Sporocytophaga myxococcoides DSM 11118: one gene and its partner. The protein of the gene in region 1 interacts with the protein of each later gene in a pairwise test. Links are inferred from orthologs where the notes say so. Each region holds a gene or a part of one and is shown on either strand. Other genes may lie near its edges.

Region 1 (8,083 bases):
TCTGGTTATAAGGGATATACCAAAGTTCTGGAGATTGGTCCCGGAATGGGAGTGCTGACTGATTTTTTATTACAGGAAAAAAAATACTCTTTGTATGTAAGTGAGATAGATAAGGAGTCTGTTCAGTATTTGAAAGTAAAATATCCTGAATTAACTGATAATATCATTGAAGGCGATTTTTTGAGACTGCCTTTGGAAAAATATTTTGAAGGTCAATTCGCCATTATAGGAAATTTTCCATATAACATTTCTTCTCAAATCTTTTTTAAAGTTCTGGATTACAAAGAACAGATTGTGGAAGTAGTAGGGATGCTTCAGAAAGAAGTTGCAAAAAGGTTAACTTCTGGTCCGGGGAATAAAGATTATGGAATTCTCAGTGTATTGCTGCAAGCATACTATGACATGGAATATTTATTTACTGTTGATGAACATGTGTTTAATCCGCCTCCAAAAGTTAAATCTGGTGTAATTAGGATTCGTCGTAATGAACGTACTTCAATGCCATGTTCTGATGAAGACTTTAAAAAAATAGTCAAACAAAGTTTCAGTAGCAGAAGGAAGACCTTGAGAAATGCCTTAAAAAGTCTAAATTTGCCGGAATCTATAGTTGCCAATCCTATCATGGAGAAGCGTGCAGAACAGTTATCCGTAGAGGATTTTATTAATCTAACCTGTATGATAATCAAAGAGTAGAGCGATGCAGTTTGAGTTGACAGAGGAATATTTGGATTCATTCATTCAGGCAGTCGATGCCAGAAAGAATTCATGGATCAGGGAGCAATTGGATGAATTGCATCCTCAGGATATATCTTCTGTAGTGCATGAACTGGATCCAGATCATTCTACATATGTAATAAAACTCCTTGAGAATGAAACCGGAGCTCAAGTCATTAGAGAGTTGGATTCCGACTATAGAAAAAAGCTTCTAAAGGAATTTACTCCCGATGAAATAGGTGCATACATTAGTTTCATAGATTCAGATGATGCTGTTGATATAATCAATGAGTTACCTGTTAAAACCAAGGAAGAAGTAATTTCCCTTGTTGATAACAAAGAGAAAGCTGATCACATCAGAGACCTGATTCACTATGATGAAGATTGCGCAGGTGGTTTGATGGCTAAGGAGTTGATTCGCGCGAACCTTAACTGGACTGTAACACAATGTATAGAGGAAATAAGAAGGCAGTCCAGAAATGTTTCCAGGATATATTCTGTATATGTTGTAGATAATCTTGATAAACTTCTGGGAATAGTGTCGCTTAAAAAGATGCTACTTGCAGATGATCATACATTGATTGCCGATATATATGAACCAGAGATAATTGCTGTAGAAACATTTATCAGTGCTGAAGAGGTATCGCAGATTATGGAAAAATATGACCTTGAAGCGATCCCTGTGGTAAATGTGCATGGAAAGCTTCTTGGCCGAATTACTATTGACGACGTTGTAGACGTTATTAAAGAAAGAGCTGAGCAGGATATTCAGATGATGGCTGGTATCAGTGGTCCTGCAGAAGATGATGATAGTGTATGGACTTTATCTAAGGTAAGATTACCCTGGCTTATTATCGGTATGTCCGGAGGTATGCTGGGGGCAAAGTTTATAGGACTTTTTGAAAAAGATATAAGTCTGATTCCGGCAATGGCATTTTTTATCCCATTGATTACAGCTACAGGAGGAAATGTTGGAATACAAACTAGTTCAGTTGTTGTTCAGTCATTGGCAAAAGAGTCGGGATATGGATCATTCAACTTCGCTAGTTTTTTGAAAGTCTTGATTGTAGCACTTATTAACGGAATTGCGTTGAGCTCTCTTGTATTCGGTTTGAATATGATTTTAGGAGAGGATACAAAGCTGGCAATTATTGTTTCTACAGCACTTATGAGTGTTGTCTTATTAGCAACAGTAATGGGCACCATTACACCATTGGTATTAGATAAGTTAGGTTTTAATCCTGCCCTTGCTGCCGGTCCTTTTATTACGACAGCCAATGATCTTCTAGGGCTCGCAATTTATTTTCTTGTAGCGCAGTCGCTTTATCATTTATAAATGAAATCATGAAATTTATTATTGTAGATGAAATGCATCCTTCCATAGTCTCTATGTTGGAAGGAATAGGCATTGTACCAGATTATAGACCATCTGTCACAAGAATGGATCTTTTAAAGATTGTGATGAACTATGAAGGACTGATCGTGAGAAGCAAAGTGAAAATTGATAAGGAGTTACTAGATCTAGCAACTAATTTAAAGATAATAGCTAGAGCCGGTGCCGGACTTGATCAAATTGATATTGAAGAAGTAAATCGAAGAAATATAAAAGTTGTAAATGCTCCTGAAGGAAACAGGGATGCAGTTGGAGAACATGCTGTAGGAATGCTTCTTTCATTAATGAATAAGATGCAAACAGGAGATAAGGAAGTGAGGAATAGGATATGGAAGAGAGAAAAAAACAGAGGTTATGAAGTAGGAGGGCTCACCATTGGAATAATTGGCTATGGCAACATGGGCAAAGCATTTGCTAAAAGGATCAAAGGTTTCGGATGCAGGGTAATAGCATATGATAAATATATATCAGGATATTCGGATGAATTTGCGCAAGAAGTTTCCATTGAAGATATATTTAATAATGCGGATGTTTTAAGTCTGCATATTCCATTGACAGAAGTCTCGAGAAGAATGGTCAATAGAAAATTTATCGCAAACTTTAAAAAGAATTTTTGGTTAATAAATACAGCCAGAGGAGAGGTTGTGCAACAGGAAGATTTAATTGAAGCATTGGACTCGGGTAAGATAAGAGGGGCGGCATTAGATGTTCTTGAAAACGAAAAGTTTGAAACATTAACATCGGTACAAAAACTTAATCTTGAAAATCTGGTTGAAAGAGAAAATATACTGTTCACCCCGCATGTAGCAGGGTGGACCTATGAGTCATTGGTTAAAATTAATGAAGTATTAGTTGAAAAACTCAGAGAATCAATAGGTAGGATTTGAGGGTTTGGAATTGGTTAAAAAAATCTTAATTTTGATTCCTGAACGGTTGAGGAAGCCGTTTTTTTTATTGTACCTAAGCAATTGCAAAGAGATATGGCATACACATATTACACAGAAGAAGGACTTAGAAAGTTAAAGGATGAGCTTGCTATGCTCAAAACCAGAGGGCGTGCCGATATGGCTAAGCAAATAGCAGAAGCTCGTGACAAAGGAGATTTAAGTGAGAACGCAGAGTATGATGCAGCGAAAGATGCTCAGGGATTGCTTGAATTAAAAATCAGTAAATTGGAAGACGTAGTTGCCAATGCGCGTATTATCGATGAGAGTAACATTGATACTTCCAAAGTATCAATTTTATCTAATGTTAAGATAAAAAATAAAAAGACTAATGCTATTGTCAACTATATATTAGTATCTGAAGAAGAGGCGGACCTAAAGAGTGGAAAGATCTCTGTAAAATCACCAATTGGCAAAGGTTTGCTTGGGAAAAAAATTGGAGATTCCGCATATATAGATGTTCCTGCAGGAAAACTTGAGTTTGAAATCTTAGATATCAGCAGATAATGGCAAGCATCTTTACAAAAATTATAAACGGTGAAATTCCAGGTTATACAATAGCTGAGGATGATCGCTGTTATGCATTTTTGGATATTTCTCCTTTGGTAGTAGGGCATACGCTTGTAGTGCCTAAAACAGAAATCGATTATATTTTTGATATGGATGATGAGCTGCTGGCTCACCTTCATGTGTTCAGCAAGAAAGTTGCAAAGGCTGTGCAAAAGGCTGTTCCTTGCAAGAGAATTGGTATTGCAGTCATTGGTCTTGAAGTTCCGCATACCCATATTCATCTTGTGCCTATGAACTCTGCGAACGATCTCAACTTTACAAGACCTAAACTTACTGTTGCAAAAGAGGTGATGGAAGAAACTCAGAAAAAAATAAAGAGTTATCTTTAATATATATTATTATAAAAAAAGAGGCTGTCTTTGAAATAAAAGACAGCCTCTTTTTTTATAACCTATTCTCTGTTATTTTTTTTGCCAGATACTATTCTATCAGGATTGTCTTTGAGAAAGGATGACCAATTGCCAGATGTCACTTTCAATGGTCCACCCTGAAAATGGTGACAAAGTGCAACCGCAAGTGCATCTGTAGCATCAAATAATTTAGGAGCTTCCTGGATTTTTAGCAAGGTACAAAGCATACTAGATACCTGCTCTTTGGAAGCATTTCCATTACCGGTAACAGATTGTTTAACTTTTTTGGGAGCATATTCCGAAATGGGAACTTCCCTGGAGATTGCCGCTGCAATTGCTACTCCCTGAGCCCTCCCCAGTTTGAGCATAGACTGAACATTTTTTCCGTAAAAAGGAGACTCGATTGCCATTTCGTCCGGATGGTATTCATCTATCAGCTGCACAACCCTTTCAAAAATTTTACTTAATTTTATTCCATGGTTGCTATATTTACTCAGGTGAATTACTCCAAATTGCAGGAGATCAATCTTGCTTTTTCGGATATGGATAAGGCCGTACCCCATAATCGTGGTACCTGGATCTACACCTAAAATTATTTTGTCCTTCTCTATTTCTTTTCCTTTAGAAATCATTCAATGCAAGTTAACCACATCCTCTCGGCTTTAAAAGAGAAAATTAATCCCAATTTTTCCCTTTTAATTAAGTCATTGGTATTTATAGTTTCCTTATCCATTATTTTTTATACAGTAAATAAAAAGGATCAACTTACCGGAAATTACTTTTTCGAAATTATAAATTCCTGGAAAAGTAATTCATGGATGATCTGTTTTGCTTTTTTATTAATGCCAATAAACTGGGGAATTGAAGGTTTAAAATGGAAGCTTCTAGCTTCTAAAGTAGAGAAAACTTCTTTTTTTTGTGCCTTGGAAGGAGTTATATGTGGAACTGCTTTTGGGTTTATTACTCCTCATGGACTAGGAGATTATCTCGGCCGAATCTTAAATATGAAAAGTAAGGAGAGGTCCAAAGCTTTAGGTGCAATATTTCTGAGCAGGATAGCACAATTTTATTCTACTATTTATTTTGGTAGTATTTCGGTTTTCTTTTTACTCTTCTCGTGGTTTTCATTTTCTGAATCACAAAAAAAGGTCATTATAATTACCTTGCTTTTATTTCATATACTGCTACCGGCTTTATTTTTTTTTCGAGAAAATATTTTAAGATATCTGGAGGAAAGCAAAGGATTGAAACTCATTGCCAGTTATTTTCTGATTATTAAAAAATATGATCTGAGAGAAATCTTATTGGTGATTGCACTATCAGCTTCCCGATATCTCATTTTTCTGTTTCAATTTGTTTTGGTATTCAATTTCTTTCGTGTCAAAACCGATTTGTTTTTTCAATTTCTAGCAGTTCCATTTGTCCTTCTAGTTAAATCTGTAATACCTACAATATTCGATTTAGGAGTAAGGGAAGCGGCTGTAGTATTTATTTTTGAGGGGAAAAGTGTTGATTTACAAATGGTATTGTATTCTAGCCTTACAGTCTGGCTATTGAATGTATTGACACCTTCAATGGTGGGATTATTTCTTATTTTCAGGTTAAAAATTAAAGGACCATTTTGATGCTAATAGTTATTGCTCCATTTTTTTTGATTTATGCAGTTGCCCTTATTTGGGCCGTTTTCAAATGGAGAAAAATGGAATTGTGGTCCAGAAACTTAGATGTATCGCCAGGTAAGTTTGTGTCAGTTATTATTCCTGTAAGAAATGAAGAACTGAATATTTTAAGTTTGCTTACAGATTTATCTAATCAACGATATCCTAAGAGTAAATTTGAAGTGATTGTCATCGATGATGGCTCTGTGGATTTTACAGTAACTTTTGTGCAGGAGTATCTGGAAATGACGGATATTCAGTTATCTGTCCTCTATTCTGGAGATTATCAATCAGATGCAGCTCCAAAGAAAAAGGCGATCGAATATGGAATCTCAAAAGCTAAAGGTGATTTAATATTGACGATAGACGGGGATTGCAGGTGTGGTGAAGACTGGATTGCAACAATGGCAGGAATGCTTGAAGTATCAGATTCTAAAATGGTTTGTGGACCGGTAGGGTTCTATTCTAAGGGTACATTGTTTGAGAAGATGCAGCAAATTGAATTCAGTGCAGTTATGGGAACCGGAGGTGTTTGCCTGGGGTCAGGATTTCCTACGATGGCCAATGGTGCAAACTTGTGTTATGAAAAAGAGGCATTTTATGAGGTCGGGGGATTTACCGGATTTGAAAAGATTGCCTCAGGAGATGATGAATTTCTTATGCATAAAATTTACGAAAAGTATCCCGGTAAAGTATTATTTGCATGTAAGAAAGAAGCGTTGGTGATGACTTATCCTAAAGATTCAGTTAAAGAATTTTTGGAACAAAGAAAGAGGTGGGCTGGTAAATGGAAAATGCATAAGAACAAAAGAAATCAGTATTTGGCGCTATTTATTTTTTTAGTGAATTTTTTATTTTTAGTTTCGGGCGCATATTCATTGGTGGATAAAATGGGATTGCTTGTTTTTGCAGCTTTTGCCATAGTAAAATTTGTTACAGAGTTTATATTTCTGAAACAGGTTTCTCGGCTTTTAGATCATCAATTTAATCTTATTGAATTTGCAATTACATGGGCCTTTTACCCGTTTTATGTTATAACTATTGGATTATTAAGTAATTCTGGTAGTTTTGTCTGGAAAGGAAGAGATATTAAAAACTGAGAAATTGACACCACAAGAATACGACATTCTGGATGAACTTTATTTTATTTGCACCTTGGACCATTTGTTGAAAAATTTAACAATGGATGATTCGGAATTAAGGAATCATTTGGAGCAACTTTTCCGTAAAGGGTGGATAAAAGTTTTTTATAAAGGCACAGAAGATGAAGTCGAATCCGGAGAAGTTTCAAAGGGACAATTCGAAAATTACCATTTTCTTGCAACCAAAGCAGGATTAAAAGCTCATAACACCTTATAAAGTGGTTAAGTCGAAAGAGAATACCGTCAAAACACCTTCTTATTATGTTCGCAAGCGGCTATGGAAAAATAAGCCAGCAATTGCCGGATTTATAGTTATTGTTCTTGCTCACATTATTGCAATTCTAGGTTATTTAATAATGCCAGATCATACTCCTAATGCGAATGATGGCTCCGCACTTATTAAAAAGAAACCAATAGGGTTTGAATGTACTTTGTTGAAATTCAGAAAAAACAGAGAAATTGAGAGAGGCAATTTTCTGGAGAAGATGTATATGGGACAAGAAAGTGATTTTATTATTCAACCTGTCAGTTCCTATCAGATTAAAAACCTTAAGGTATATTATTCCCTTTTTGGAAAAGAGGATGAAACAGAATCTGCTGATATCGTAGCTGTTACTAAGAACCTTTTTGTAGGCTCTTCCCCAAAACTTAAGCCGGACTCTATCTACAACTATTCTGTGAAAGACGATGTCATTACCTACCTTGATTTAAATGAAAAGACAGTTCAAATCACAAGAGAGGAATTATTAAGAGATTTTCTGGATCATAATATAGAAAAAAGAGAGTATCTGTTGGGAACAGATAAGGCGGGTCGCGATATCCTGAGCAGGTTATTATTTGGTACACGTATTTCACTTTCAATAGGATTTATTTCAGTATTAATTTCTATTCTAGTGGGCGTCACTCTAGGTGCTTTGAGCGGATTTTTCGGCGGAACAACTGATAAGTTTATAATGTGGCTTATGACCGTAGTTTGGTCTATTCCAAGCATTATGCTTGTTATCGCTATCAGCCTTGCTTTGCAAAGCAGAGGGGTTTGGGTGGCATTTGTAGCTGTAGGATTAACGATGTGGGTAGAAGTGGCAAGAGTTGTGAGGGGGCAGATCTTAAGCTTAAAGGAAAAGCTTTATGTTGAAGCTGCAAAGGCTCTAGGAGTAGGTGATCTCAGAATTATCTTTGTGCATATCCTTCCTAACATTGTTGGGCCTTTGATTGTAATTGCTACAGCAAACTTCGCATCTGCAATCTTGATTGAGGCAGGGTTAAGTTTTCTTGGTCTTGGAGTACAACCACCAATGCCTTCCTGGGGCAT
Region 2 (5,572 bases), on another replicon or contig:
CCTGTATTTCGAAATTTTTGAAGAAGCTCTAAAAAGACACAATATGCCTCAGGAATTAAAATACCTGGCAATTGTTGAATCAGGGCTTAATCCTAAAGCAATATCAAGAGCAGGAGCTGCAGGTCTATGGCAGTTTATGCCAAGCACTGGCAAAATCTACAAACTGAAACAAGATCAGTATGTGGATGAAAGACTAGATCCATACAAGGCAACAGAAGCTGCGTGCAGATATCTTAAAGACCTTTACAATATTTTTGATGACTGGGAATTAGCCTTGGCCTCCTATAACTGTGGCCCTGGTAATGTCAGAAAAGCTATCAGAAAATCAGGATACAAGGATACTTTCTGGGAAATTTATAACTTCCTTCCACAGGAAACCAGAGGATATGTTCCTCAGTTCGTAGCCCTAACCTACACAATGAACCACATGCAGGATCATAATATCTTCGCAGACTCACTGGAATATCCTATTCGCTTCGATACAGTGCATATCAATCAATATGTAAATCTTGATATGTTCTGTGATCAACTGAATATCTGCAAAGATGAATTCACTAAGTTGAATCCAGCTATAAAAAGAAATTATCTTCCGGACAATTACCCTTTCCACGTCAGAATACCTTCAGATAAATCTGAATATTTTGCGATGAACAAACTGGCTATTCTGGATGAAAGCTCAAAAAGATCTGGTGATGAAAATGACGAAGATCTTGCCCAACCATCGGTACAGCTTGCCAGCACAAAGCCTTCATCTGAAAATAAATCTCGTGAAGTTGCTACTGCACAAAAGAAAAAGGTTTATTATACCGTAAAGAAAGGTGATGTACTTTCTAAAATTGCAGACAAATATGAAGTAAGTCTTTCTGACCTTAAAAAATGGAATAAGCTTAAAGGCTCTAGCATTAAGTCAGGACAAAAGCTTACCATCTACAAAGGTGGATTTATAATGGAAAAGCCAACATTGGCAAAGCACACAGAGAGTAATAAGAAGAAATATGTCCCTAAAAAGAAAGTATATTACGTACAGCCAGGTGACACTCTTTGGACTATTTCCAAATCCAACAATATCCCGGTTGAAAAACTAAAAAAACTGAATAATCTTAAGTCTAACGACATCAAAGTCGGACAAAAATTAATAATGAGCTAACAAGCTCGGATACAAATTTTCAAATGCTAAGTTTTAAAAGAATACAATTAAAACTTAGCATTTTTTTATTTCCCCAGCTCATTTTTATTATTCCTTTTTACTTTGATTTTTAAGCCTATTCCTGTCAAAACTCAGCCATTAAAACTTACAATTGTTTAAGATTAATTAGTTATTTTTACTCTTTATAAAACAAATTTTTAAAAGGGGATTACAAATTAAGAAATTCAGAAGATCAGATTGTCGCGAGTAGATTCAAAAATTCTTTTGCATACAGTTCAAAGCACTTCCTACATTTTTTTAATGAATTAATTCTTCTCTTAAAAAAAACAACCCGAATTATTTACTAAAATTATGGCTATTCATATAAGAAGAGAGGATGCCCTTAACTATCATAGTCAAGGACAGCCAGGAAAGATTGAAGTAGTACCTACTAAAATGCTCTCTTCCCAGCTCGACCTCGCACTGGCATACTCCCCTGGTGTAGCAGAGCCTTGTAAAGAAATTCATCAGAATAAAGAAGAGGTTTACAAATACACTGCAAAAGGAAATCTTGTAGGAGTAATTTCCAATGGTACTGCAGTACTTGGACTAGGCAATATCGGACCAGACGCATCTAAGCCTGTAATGGAAGGCAAAGGCGTTTTGTTTAAAAAATTCGCAGGCATTGATGTATTCGATATAGAAATCGACAGTACAGACCCTGATGAATTTGTAAGAATAGTAAAATCTCTGGAGCCGACATTTGGTGGTATTAACCTGGAGGATATCAAAGCTCCGGAATGTTTTGTAATAGAGCAAAAGCTCCGTGAACAAATGAATATACCTGTCATGCACGACGATCAGCACGGCACGGCAATCATCTCAGGGGCGGCATTGCTAAATGCACTTGAGCTTGTTCAGAAAAATATAGAATCTGTACGCTTCACAATTAGTGGTGCCGGCGCAGCAGCTATTGCATGCACAAAAATCTACCTGGACCTTGGGGCAAAGTTGGAAAACATCACAATGCTTGATGTTAATGGTGTTCTGAGAAAAGACCGAACTGACCTGAACCCTGTAACGACTCAATTTGCCACAGACCGAAATGTATATACACTTGACGAGGCAATTGAAGGTGCTGACATTTTTATTGGCCTATCCGCTGGAAATATTCTCACCAAAGAGATGGTGAAAAAAATGGCTAAGCAGCCTATTATCTTCGCATTGGCCAATCCTGTACCTGAGATAGATTATACTTCCGCACTTGAAGCAAGGCCTGACGCCATTATAGCTACAGGCAGATCCGATTTTCCTAATCAAGTAAATAATGTTCTGGGATTTCCATATATTTTCAGAGGAGCTATGGACGTTAGAGCAACGGATATCAATGAAGCCATGAAGCGGGCAGCAGTGAAAGCCATTGCCGACCTGGCTAAAGAACCAGTTCCGGAAATTGTGAATAAAGCCTATGGAGATGAAAAAATTTCTTTTGGCAAAACTTACCTTATTCCAAAACCGCTTGACCCAAGACTTATCACCACGATATCTCCTGCAGTAGCTAAAGCTGCTATGGAGTCAGGTGTAGCTCAAAGTCAGATCACTGATTGGGATTTATATCACGATCAGTTGCTGCAGAAAATAGGCAAAGATGAGAAACTGATGAACCGCATCTTTAGCAGAGCCAGGCAAAATCCTAAAAGAATCGTACTTGCAGAAGGTGAGCATTTCAAAATACTTAAAGCTGCACAAACTATAGTTGATGAAGGTATAGGTACACCGGTATTACTTGGCAATAAGGAAAAGATCAGGAAGATGAGTCATGAATATATGATTGATCTTACGGGATGTGAAATTATTAGCCCGATTGAAGAGAGAGAGAAACGCTATAGCTTTGGAGAGAAATTCTATAAAAAGCGTCAAAGAAAGGGCATCACGCCGGAAGAGGCTAAAAAGATGATGCGTGACCGGAATTATTTCGGAGCTATGCTAGTGGACGAGGGAGAGGCTGATTGTTTCATCACAGGATTAACTAAAGATTATGCAACTTCAATTAAGCCTGCTCTGCAAGTGATCGGAGTAGCACCAGGTACCAAAAAAGTAGCCGGGATGTATATCATTCTTAATAAAAAAGGACCATACTTTTTTGCAGATACAACAGTAAATGAAAATCCGAATGCAGAAGAATTGGCTGAATTGATAGGATTAACTGCCAATGCAGTCCGTTTTTTTGATTTCACTCCACGTATTGCAGTACTCTCCTATTCAAATTTTGGATCATCTAAAGGGATAGTACCGGAAAAATCTGCAAAGGCAACAAGAATTGCAAAAGAAAAGTTCCCGGAGCTCGTTATAGAGGGAGACATTCAGGCAAATATCGCATTGAACACAAAACTTCAACAGGAAAATTACCCGTTTAGCGCTCTGGCTCAGGAAGGTGCGAATACTTTTATATTCCCGGACCTGGCTGCAGGAAATATTTGCTATAAGCTTCTCCAGGAAATCGGAGAGGCTGAAACAATCGGACCAATACTAATGGGAATGAGAAAACCTGTGCACATACTTCAGCTTGGCAGCTCTATCAGAGAAATAGTAAATATGGCAGCTATAGCTGTGGTAGATACTCAGAACCATACAATTAATCAGCAAATATGATCGCATATATAGAGGGAAAATTAGCGTTCAAAGACCCATTCTTTGTAATAATTGAAACTAACGGAATAGGTTACCAGATAAGAATTTCTCTGCAAACTTATTCTTTAATTAAAGATGAAGAAAAGGTTAAGCTTCATACTTATTTGCATATTAAAGAAGATGCTCATACACTTTTTGGTTTTTTTCACATTGCAGAGAAAAAAATTTTTCTTGACCTCATATCCATCTCTGGTGTAGGCCCTGGAACTGCCATGATGATTATCTCTTCATTAAATGCAGAAGAATTAAGCAGAGCCATAGTCCAGGAAGACGTACGGACAATACAATCAATAAAAGGAATAGGTCTTAAAACTGCCCAGCGAATTGTACTGGAATTAAAAGATAAAATCAAAAAAGAACCAGTTGGAAACGAAGCACTATTGAACTTAACAAAATCTTCACACAATTTAATCAGAGGTGAAGCGTTATCCGCACTCATTACATTAGGCATCGCTAAAAATGTTGCTGAAAAGAGTATTGATAGCATTATAAAAAAAGAGGGAGATAATATCTCTTTGGAAAATTTAATTAAACAAGCGCTTAAAACAGCATAATTTTTTTTCAAGTGCTGAATCTGAATAAATATATACTCGTAGCAACACTTAGCTGTGTAACTTTTTATACCTGGGTTTCCTTCGGAAAGCCCAGCAATAGCACTTATACACTAAGAAGATCTGAACCTCCCGGTGACTCCACCGAAGAGAATAAAGACAGAAAGAAAAGACCTAACTATAATCCAAGCGACAGAGAGGGTGACCCTTTTTCTAACAGATCCTCCAAATCTCCTTTCCTGCTAAAAAACCCTACCAATGTGCAGACAGAAGTGGAGCTTGATTCCAGCATGGATAATTATAATATCTATGAGAAAGTAGGTGACTTTGATTATAGACCTCCTTCTTCTATGACTTTTGAAGAATACTCAAAGTATCGTCAGAAAGAAATGATGAAGTCTTACTGGAAATCTAAGTCTCAAGGTCTTGATGGCGAAACTCCTGTTTCTTCCAGAGGAAACCTTATTCCCAAAATATATGTGCGCGGACTTGAAGGACCTTTCGGAAGCAACTTCGTGGATATAAGACCTAATGGTCTGGTAATGCTGGATTTTGGCGGGAAATGGCAACGTGTTAATAACCCCAACATTCCTGTAAGACAACAGAGAACTGGAGGTTTTGACTTTGACCAGCAAATCAGTATGAACGTGGTCGGTAAGATTGGGGAAAAACTTAAGCTTACTGCCAACTGGGATACCAAGGCTACATTTGACTTTCAGAACAACCTTAAACTTGAATATACAGGATTTGAAGAAGATATCATACAAAAGATAGAAGCGGGTACAGTAAGCTTTCCATTAAACAGTGTCCTTATGCAAGGGCCTCAGAATCTTTTTGGTATTAAAACAAAATTACAATTCGGAAGATTATCTGTTACCTCAGTATTCTCAAGCCAACGAGGCAAAAGTGAAGAAATAAGATTACAAGGAGGTTCACAGGCTCGTGAAATAAATATTAAAGCTGACAACTATGAAGACAGACGCCACTTCTTCCTGGGACAGTTCTTCAGAAACAACTATGAAAGCTCTCTTGCCAGCTTACCTGTATTAAACTCTGGAGTGAAAATTACCAGGGTTGACGTTTATGTAACTAATAGAGCCAATACTACACAAAATCTGAGAAGTGTCGTTGGTTATCTTGATCTCGGCGAATCTAATCCTTATAACAAAAACCTGCAGGGAAACACTAATAAGGCTGCATCCAA

What was found.
Region 2: the proteins of ruvC (region 1) and ruvA interact in binary tests that used the Escherichia coli proteins (3 or more experiments, as listed by UniProt). The link is inferred for Sporocytophaga myxococcoides DSM 11118 from one-to-one orthologs.

What each region holds. Positions count from the first base shown.
Region 1 is NZ_AUFX01000005.1:514,072-522,154, forward strand. Bases 2,809-5,745 are described here. They hold ruvC (crossover junction endodeoxyribonuclease RuvC), read right to left. Parts: upstream 4,604-5,745; coding sequence 4,013-4,603; downstream 2,809-4,012. Other genes in these bases: K350_RS0108195 (NAD(P)-dependent oxidoreductase), read left to right, coding at 2,809-2,994; greA (transcription elongation factor GreA), read left to right, coding at 3,088-3,558; K350_RS0108205 (HIT family protein), read left to right, coding at 3,558-3,950; K350_RS0108215 (lysylphosphatidylglycerol synthase domain-containing protein), read left to right, coding at 4,607-5,596; K350_RS0108220 (glycosyltransferase), read left to right, coding at 5,596-5,745. Also shown: 16S rRNA (adenine(1518)-N(6)/adenine(1519)-N(6))-dimethyltransferase RsmA, read left to right, coding at 1-693; mgtE (magnesium transporter), read left to right, coding at 698-2,050; more of K350_RS0108195, read left to right, coding at 2,059-2,808; more of K350_RS0108220, read left to right, coding at 5,746-6,729; K350_RS0108225 (hypothetical protein), read left to right, coding at 6,734-6,988; K350_RS0108230 (ABC transporter permease), read left to right, coding at 6,990-8,083.
Region 2 is NZ_KE384560.1:91,789-97,360, reverse strand. The notes cover bases 2,574-5,572. They hold ruvA (Holliday junction branch migration protein RuvA), read left to right. Parts: upstream 2,574-3,774; coding sequence 3,775-4,371; downstream 4,372-5,572. Other genes in these bases: sov (T9SS outer membrane translocon Sov/SprA), read left to right, coding at 4,383-5,572; K350_RS0118685 (NADP-dependent malic enzyme), read left to right, coding at 2,574-3,778. In the rest of the region: K350_RS0118690 (lytic transglycosylase domain-containing protein), read left to right, coding at 1-1,147; more of K350_RS0118685, read left to right, coding at 1,499-2,573. UniProt on the Escherichia coli protein: The RuvA-RuvB-RuvC complex processes Holliday junction (HJ) DNA during genetic recombination and DNA repair.